DNA from 2 places in the Geobacillus sp. FJAT-46040 genome. Region 2 is predicted to be linked to the other one. Evidence: a T-box and tRNA genes for the amino acid it is inferred to sense, from the RefSeq annotation. Region 2 holds a T-box; the other holds one or more tRNA genes.

Region 1 (4,421 bases), 2.4 Mb from region 2:
TGCAAAAAATCCCTGCGCTAAACCATGGGGCAAAACTTGCTGTGTTGCAACATCATGAACGAAATGACGGCAGCGGCTACCCGCTCGGAGTAAAAGCAGAAAGAATTCACCCTTACAGCCAGATCGTTGCCGTCGCTGATGTCTACCATGCCATGACTTCAGAACGGTTATACCGTCGCAAACAGTCGCCGTTTCGGGCCATTGAAACGATGCAAAGGGAGCAGTTCGGCAAACTGAGTACAGAAGCTGTCGCCGCGCTGGTGAACAATCTCATCGGCCTACAAACAGGAGCCGTCGTCAAACTCTCCAACGGCGAAATGGCTGAAGTTATGTTTATTCCTTCGGACGAGCCAGCCCGGCCGATCGTCAAGATCATCGAAACCGGACAGTTGCTGTCACTAAGCGTTCAGCGGGACATATATATCGAGGAAATGGTGCAAGGTTGATCAGTGTCAGTTCCAAAAAATACTATTGCCTAAACAACATCCACATGATACAATCAACATTGCTTGTGACGGTAAAGAAATAAAAAAGTTGTTGACTTTTCGTTGTCCATGGGTTATTATTTAATAACTGTCATCATTAAGGGACAGCGAAAAAGCTCCTTGAAAACTAAACAAAACGCAAGCGTCATAAGAAAAGCGGAGGCCGCTTTGGCCGAAGCTGGACAATGCGAAAAGCCAATCAACTTTCTTTTGGAGAGTTTGATCCTGGCTCAGGACGAACGCTGGCGGCGTGCCTAATACATGCAAGTCGAGCGGACCAAATCGGAGCTTGCTCTGGTTTGGTCAGCGGCGGACGGGTGAGTAACACGTGGGCAACCTGCCCGCAAGACCGGGATAACTCCGGGAAACCGGAGCTAATACCGGATAACACCGAAGACCGCATGGTCTTTGGTTGAAAGGCGGCCTTTGGCTGTCACTTGCGGATGGGCCCGCGGCGCATTAGCTAGTTGGTGAGGTAACGGCTCACCAAGGCGACGATGCGTAGCCGGCCTGAGAGGGTGACCGGCCACACTGGGACTGAGACACGGCCCAGACTCCTACGGGAGGCAGCAGTAGGGAATCTTCCGCAATGGGCGAAAGCCTGACGGAGCGACGCCGCGTGAGCGAAGAAGGCCTTCGGGTCGTAAAGCTCTGTTGTGAGGGACGAAGGAGCGCCGTTTGAACAAGGCGGCGCGGTGACGGTACCTCACGAGGAAGCCCCGGCTAACTACGTGCCAGCAGCCGCGGTAATACGTAGGGGGCGAGCGTTGTCCGGAATTATTGGGCGTAAAGCGCGCGCAGGCGGTTCCTTAAGTCTGATGTGAAAGCCCACGGCTCAACCGTGGAGGGTCATTGGAAACTGGGGGACTTGAGTGCAGGAGAGGAGAGCGGAATTCCACGTGTAGCGGTGAAATGCGTAGAGATGTGGAGGAACACCAGTGGCGAAGGCGGCTCTCTGGCCTGCAACTGACGCTGAGGCGCGAAAGCGTGGGGAGCAAACAGGATTAGATACCCTGGTAGTCCACGCCGTAAACGATGAGTGCTAAGTGTTAGAGGGGTCACACCCTTTAGTGCTGCAGCTAACGCGATAAGCACTCCGCCTGGGGAGTACGGCCGCAAGGCTGAAACTCAAAGGAATTGACGGGGGCCCGCACAAGCGGTGGAGCATGTGGTTTAATTCGAAGCAACGCGAAGAACCTTACCAGGTCTTGACATCCCCTGACAACCCAAGAGATTGGGCGTTCCCCCTTCGGGGGGACAGGGTGACAGGTGGTGCATGGTTGTCGTCAGCTCGTGTCGTGAGATGTTGGGTTAAGTCCCGCAACGAGCGCAACCCTCGCCTCTAGTTGCCAGCACGAAGGTGGGCACTCTAGAGGGACTGCCGGCGACAAGTCGGAGGAAGGTGGGGATGACGTCAAATCATCATGCCCCTTATGACCTGGGCTACACACGTGCTACAATGGGCGGTACAAAGGGCTGCGAACCCGCGAGGGGGAGCGAATCCCAAAAAGCCGCTCTCAGTTCGGATTGCAGGCTGCAACTCGCCTGCATGAAGCCGGAATCGCTAGTAATCGCGGATCAGCATGCCGCGGTGAATACGTTCCCGGGCCTTGTACACACCGCCCGTCACACCACGAGAGCTTGCAACACCCGAAGTCGGTGAGGTAACCCTTACGGGAGCCAGCCGCCGAAGGTGGGGCAAGTGATTGGGGTGAAGTCGTAACAAGGTAGCCGTACCGGAAGGTGCGGCTGGATCACCTCCTTTCTAAGGACGAAAAGCGGAGGCGAGCGTTTCGCCGCGATGGGCAAATGTTCTTCGCCTAGAGGGATGTTTACATCCCGAAGGCGAAGGTTATTTGACCCCGAGCGGCGGCGAGCCGAAGCTAGACAGAATTTCTTGACAAAACCTATCAGTTTGATTATAATGACGCTTGCTGTTTTGTTTAGTTTTGAGGGAACTTATTGTTCCTTGCAATGTGTATATGGGCCTATAGCTCAGCTGGTCAGAGCGCACGCCTGATAAGCGTGAGGTCGGTGGTTCAAGTCCACTTAGGCCCATTGGATGGGGCCTTAGCTCAGCTGGGAGAGCGCCTGCTTTGCAAGCAGGAGGTCATCGGTTCGATCCCGATAGGCTCCACCATATCAAGGTAAGAGGTTTCAAAGAAGTCGCTTTGCGTCTACAAGCGGATTCGGAGAAGCCGAATTCCTCGACACAAACCAGCGAAGAAGCGAATTCAAAGGAGCTACTTTGCGCCTTCGTCTTCCAGCAGGTTCAAGGAAGATGGATTCCTCGGCGCAAAGCTGCAAAGAAGCAGACTCAAGGCAGCAGCTTCGTTCCTTGAAAACTAGATAACCGATAAAGCAAAGGAAGAAGCCGAGAGCGCGATAGGTTAAGCTAGAAAGGGCGCACGGTGGATGCCTTGGCACTAGGAGCCGATGAAGGACGGGGCAAACGCCGAAACGCTTCGGGGAGCTGTAAGCAAGCGTTGATCCGGAGATGTCCGAATGGGGGAACCCACTGTCCGTAATGGGGCAGTATCCATGCCTGAATCCATAGGGCATGGAGGGCACACCCGGGGAACTGAAACATCTTAGTACCCGGAGGAGAAGAAAGCAACCGCGATTCCCCAAGTAGCGGCGAGCGAAACGGGAACAGCCCAAACCAAGAGGCATGTCCTCTTGGGGTTGTAGGACCGCTCACGATGGGAGTGAGAAAGGGACGGGGTAGACGAACCGGTCTGGAACGGCCGGCCAGAGAAGGTGAGAGCCCTGTAGTCGAAACTTCGTTCCCTCCCGAGCGGATCCTGAGTACGGCGGGACACGGGAAATCCCGTCGGAAGCAGGGAGGACCATCTCCCAAGGCTAAATACTCCCTAGTGACCGATAGTGCACCAGTACCGTGAGGGAAAGGTGAAAAGCACCCCGGGAGGGGAGTGAAAGAGAACCTGAAACCGTGTGCCTACAAGTAGTCAGAGCCCGTTGATGGGTGATGGCGTGCCTTTTGTAGAATGAACCGGCGAGTGACGATGGCGTGCGAGGTTAAGCCGAAGAGGCGGAGCCGCAGCGAAAGCGAGTCTGAATAGGGCGAAAAGTACGTCGTCGTCGACCCGAAACCAGGTGATCTACCCATGTCCAGGGTGAAGGCCGGGTAACACCGGCTGGAGGCCCGAACCCACGCACGTTGAAAAGTGCGGGGATGAGGTGTGGGTAGGGGTGAAATGCCAATCGAACTTGGAGATAGCTGGTTCTCCCCGAAATAGCTTTAGGGCTAGCCTCGGGATGGAGAGTGTTGGAGGTAGAGCACTGATTGGGCTAGGGGCCCTCATCGGGTTACCGAACCCAGTCAAACTCCGAATGCCAACGACTTATGCCCGGGAGTCAGACTGCGAGTGATAAGATCCGTGGTCGAGAGGGAAACAGCCCAGATCGCCAGCTAAGGCCCCAAAGTGCACGTTCAGTGGAAAAGGATGTGGAGTTGCCGAGACAACCAGGATGTTGGCTTAGAAGCAGCCACCATTTAAAGAGTGCGTAATAGCTCACTGGTCGAGTGACTCTGCGCCGAAAATGTACCGGGGCTAAACGTGCCGCCGAAGCTGCGGGATGACCGTTGGTCATCGGTAGGGGAGCGTTCTAAGGGCAGAGAAGCCAGACCGGAAGGACTGGTGGAGCGCTTAGAAGTGAGAATGCCGGTATGAGTAGCGAAAACAGAGGTGAGAATCCTCTGCGCCGAAAGCCTAAGGGTTCCTGAGGAAGGTTCGTCCGCTCAGGGTTAGTCGGGACCTAAGCCGAGGCCGAAAGGCGTAGGTGATGGACAACAGGTTGAGATTCCTGTACCACCTTCTTCCCGTTTGAGCGATGGGGGGACGCAGGAGGATAGGGCGAGCAGGCGGCTGGAAGAGCCTGTCCAAGCCGCAAGGCTGATCCGCAGGCAAGTCC
Region 2 (4,421 bases):
CACATGGCAGCCGCCGCACAGCTCGAGGCTGTAGTCGCCGACTTTGACGACGCGGACGATGTCGCCGTATTTTTCGCCAAACAGCGCCATCGCGCCCATCGCTTTCGCTTCCTCGAGCGGTTTATAAAAAATGTCAACCGGGAGGCTTTTCCAAATTTGTTCGTTGACGATGGCTTCGATGCGCTCGAGCTCCTCTGGCTTCACTTGCCCAAAATGGGTGAAGTCAAAACGAAGCCGGTCCGGGGCGACAAGCGACCCCGCTTGGTTGACATGGCGGCCGAGCACGTCTTTTAGCGCTTGATGGAGCAAATGGGTCGCCGTATGGTTTTTTACGATGCGCATCCGCTTTGCTTCATCGACGCGCGCTGTATAGCGGGATCCTTTTTTCACCGTTCCGCGTTCGACGATGATCGCATGAAGATGTTGGCCGTTCGGCGCTTTTTGCACATCTTTGACGACCGCTGTTCCTGTTTCGCTTTCAAACACGCCTTGGTCAGCGATTTGTCCGCCGCTTTCGGCGTAAAATGGCGTCACATCGACGATGATTTGCGCCTCTTCGCCGGCTTTCACTTCCTCGACAAGCCGCCCGTCTTTGACGATGGCGATGACCGTCGATGCGGCAACAAGCTCATCGTAGCCGACAAACCGGCTTTCATCTTTAATGTCACCGAGCACTCCGCCTTGGACTTGCATCGAATCGACATCTTGCCGGGCCGCGCGCGCCCGTTCGCGTTGCCGCTCCATCTCGCGCTCAAATCCGGCATGATCGACCGTCATGCCCGCTTCAGCGGCGTACTCTTCCGTCAGCTCGATCGGAAAGCCGTACGTATCATACAGGCGGAACGCTTCCTCGCCCGGAATGACGTCGCTTCCTTGCTCTTTCGCCTTTTCGATCACCTCCGCCAATATGGCGAGCCCTTCATGGAGCGTTTCATGGAACCGTTCTTCTTCCGTCCGGATGACGCGGGCGATGAAATCGGCTTTTTCTTTCACCTCCGGATAGTAGTCGTGCATAATCTCGCCGACGACCGGGACGAGTTCGTACATAAACGGACGGTCAATGCCGATATGTTTCGCATAGCGCACCGCGCGGCGGAGCAGGCGGCGCAGCACATAACCGCGGCCCTCATTTGACGGCAGCGCCCCGTCGCCGATCGCGAACGTCACGGCTCGAATATGGTCGGCGATCACCTTAAAGGCGACGTCTTTGTCCGGATCTTCGCCATACCGCTCGCCGGCGATCTGCTCGGTCGCGCGGATGATCGGCAGGAACAAGTCGGTTTCAAAGTTCGTCGGCACGTCTTGCAAAATCGAGCACATCCGCTCCAAGCCCATGCCGGTGTCGATGTTTTTCTTCGGCAGCGGCGTGTACGTGCCGTCCGGGTTATGGTTAAACTGCGAAAAGACAAGGTTCCATACTTCTAAATAGCGGTCATTTTCCCCGCCTGGGTACAGCTCCGGATCGTTCGGGTCGTTGCCGAACGCTTCGCCGCGGTCGTAAAAGATTTCCGTGTTCGGACCGCTCGGGCCTTCGCCGATGTCCCAGAAGTTGCCTTCAAGGCGAATGATCCGCTCTTCCGGCAAGCCGATTTCGTTGCGCCAAATGTTGTACGCTTCCTCGTCTTCCGGATGGACGGTGACGGACAACCGTTCCGGATCAAAACCGATCCATTTGTCGCTCGTCAAAAACTCCCATGCCCAATGGATCGCTTCCCGCTTGAAGTAATCGCCGATCGAAAAGTTGCCGAGCATTTCAAAAAACGTATGGTGGCGCGCCGTTTTCCCGACGTTTTCGATGTCGTTGGTGCGGATCGATTTTTGCGCGTTGCAAATGCGCGGGTTTTCCGGAACGATGCGCCCGTCAAAGTATTTTTTCAACGTCGCGACGCCGCTGTTGATCCACAACAGCGACGGGTCGTCGACCGGAATGAGCGATGCGCTCGGCTCAACCGCATGGCCTTTTTCTTGGAAAAACTCTAAAAACATGCGCCGCACTTGGGCGGATGTCAGCTTTTTCATGATGATCCTCCCCTTTCGCCTTTTATATAAAAAAACTCCCATCCCCTGCAGGGACGAGAGTTATGCTCGCGGTACCACCCTGTTTATGGGCAAAAAACGCCCATCACCTCTTTGGCCGTAACGCAGCCTTGCGTCAGGTTTTGCCTGCGCTCCGGATTAGCCTTCTGTTGCCCTTCATCTGGAATTTCTTTCAGCCGCGGAAATTCCTCTCTGTGCGCGAGCTCGCGCGTTAAGATGGACTGCAACATACTCGATCCGTCATCGCGTTATGTATTCGCTTTTTTCATTGAAAGATTATAGACAAGCAGAGAGCATTTGTCAATGCGAAGCATAATGCTCTTTCCAATGGGCGATGGCCACTTTCAGCACCGCCGCCGTCGGAACGGCGAGAATGAGGCCGAGCACGCCGGCGAGCTCGGCGCCGGCAAAGAGGGCGAGCATAATGACAAGCGGATGCATATGCACGCTTTTGCCGACGATCAACGGCGACAAGATGTTCCCTTCTAAAAACTGCAAGGTAAAAATGATGACAAGCACGATCACGACCATTTTCAGCGAGACGGTGGCAGCCAAAATGACCGCTGGAACGGCGCCGATCAGCGGGCCAAAATACGGGATGATGTTCGTCACGCCAATGACAAAGCCGAGCAACAGCGGATAATCCATGCCCGCAAGCCACAAGCCGAGCGCCGCTGCCAGACCGATCGCCGCACAGACGAACAGCTGGCCGCGAATGTAGCCGCCGAGCGATTCATCGACATCCTTCAAAAACGTCATCCCCGGCCCACGCCACCGCTTCGGTGTCATGTACCAAATCGCTTTTTTCAACACATCGATGTCTTTTAACATATTGAAGACGATAAACGGAATGATCAACAGCGTCGCCGCCGAACCGATGAACGATTTGGCGGCGTTGATCGCCATCGCGACGGCGGCCGCCGCTGCCTGCTCGATCTCAGCAAACATCGCCTCGATGCGTGTGTGCACCTCAAGCGGCCAATTCGACGTCTCGTCGTGAATGTGGCGCACCCATTGGCGGTATGTATTCATCAAAGACGGCAGCTGTTCATCCAGTTCACGCAACTGGGCGATGAATAGCGGCACGCCGCAGTACAAGCCGTAGCCGACCAAACCGAAAAACAACAAATAAATCAACAAAATGGCAAGGGCGCGCGGCATTCCTTTGCGATGGATGGATTCCACAAGCGGATAGAGCAAATACGTAATAAACGACGCCAGCAAAAACGGCGTCAACACCGTTGCGATAAAATCAATGACCGGCCGCCAAACGTCTTTCATCCGAACGATCAAATAGATGATTGCCGTCATGAGCAGCCATTTTCCGATGCGAAAGAACGACAGCCATTGTTGCTCGCCCATCGCCACACCTCCTACCGTTTAGTGTAGGAGATGCGGCGGGAAATATGCCTTCACCGCTTTTAGCACTATTTGACAGCCACAAGGCGACGCCCCCGCGCAAAGGCGAGGGCGAGCGCCGTCAGCGGATCGCTTGCATCAAGCGGCGGCGCATCCTCCGCATCGTGCGACCGTTCATCCAATCGTTTCGTTGGGCGAGCTGATAAGCGGCGACGCCTAATCCGACTGCTAACAGCGACGTCATCATCCGGTTCATGCGTGTCCCCCCTAAAATTGGATCGTGCGTTCGTGGTCGTCAAACAAGTCGTCAAGAGAACTCAACGTTCCGTCTTCTTCCACTTGATGGGCGTGGATCATCCCTTTCGAGACGGACAGCTCAATAAAGCAATCCCAGCAGTAGTACTGGTTGACGCCGATTTTCCCTAAATTTTTTCGTTTGCAATTCGGGCAAATGAGCATGGACAGCCACTCTCCTTACATCGTTGTTTCCACGGTGATCACGCCTTCTCTGGCGGTGAACGGAGCGAGCTCCATTCGTTTCTTTCCTTCGGTCAAATCGGAAAAAAATCCCTCGCTGATCTCGTATCCGTCAATTTTGCCCAATTGCCCGTCAAAATATACGTCATCCAACAGTCCGATCGTTGTTCCGTCTGCGGCGACAACCATGCTGCCGGCGAGGCCGCGTTCGCCGTAAAGAGAGTGGCCGCTGTCAGAAGAAGGAAACGGCTGGAAGCTATCGGCATCACAGATGATGACTCGGTCGTTTTCGAACGACTGCACGGCTGAAAGCGGCAAATAGCGGCGGCGGCCGAACAAACCGCCCTGTTCCGCGACAAGTCCTTTGACCGCGCCGTGGCTGGTAAACCAAATGTCAACGATCGTTCCGACCATTTTTCCCGTCGTTTGTTCATAAATGGGAAGGCCCTTGATGTCGGAAAACGTCCGCATCGTTCTCCCACCTTTCCAGCCACCTTTAGCTTGGCTCATCGCCCATAAAGTCATACGGCGTAACGTTTTCCATCCCC

Evidence for each region. The T-box of region 2 lies ahead of alaS (alanine--tRNA ligase). A T-box ahead of a tRNA ligase gene usually reads a tRNA of that ligase, here a tRNA-Ala.
Region 1: it has a tRNA-Ala gene. The T-box ahead of alaS (alanine--tRNA ligase) is inferred to sense a tRNA for this amino acid. The anticodon was not compared.

What each region holds. Positions count from the first base shown of each region.
Region 1 covers NZ_NISS01000001.1:2,914,483-2,918,903, reverse strand. The annotation lists gene CD000_RS15630 (HD-GYP domain-containing protein) at 1-446, shown strand, start outside; rRNA gene CD000_RS15625 (16S ribosomal RNA) at 693-2,250, shown strand; tRNA gene CD000_RS15620 (tRNA-Ile) at 2,470-2,543, shown strand; tRNA gene CD000_RS15615 (tRNA-Ala) at 2,550-2,625, shown strand; rRNA gene CD000_RS15610 (23S ribosomal RNA) at 2,874-4,421, shown strand, end outside.
Region 2 covers NZ_NISS01000001.1:483,668-488,088, reverse strand. The annotation lists gene alaS (alanine--tRNA ligase) at 1-2,019, opposite strand, end outside; T-box leader at 2,066-2,290, opposite strand; gene CD000_RS02540 (AI-2E family transporter) at 2,338-3,399, opposite strand; gene CD000_RS02535 (YrzQ family protein) at 3,518-3,652, opposite strand; gene CD000_RS02530 (hypothetical protein) at 3,664-3,855, opposite strand; gene CD000_RS02525 (PRC-barrel domain-containing protein) at 3,871-4,344, opposite strand; gene recD2 (SF1B family DNA helicase RecD2) at 4,370-4,421, opposite strand, start outside.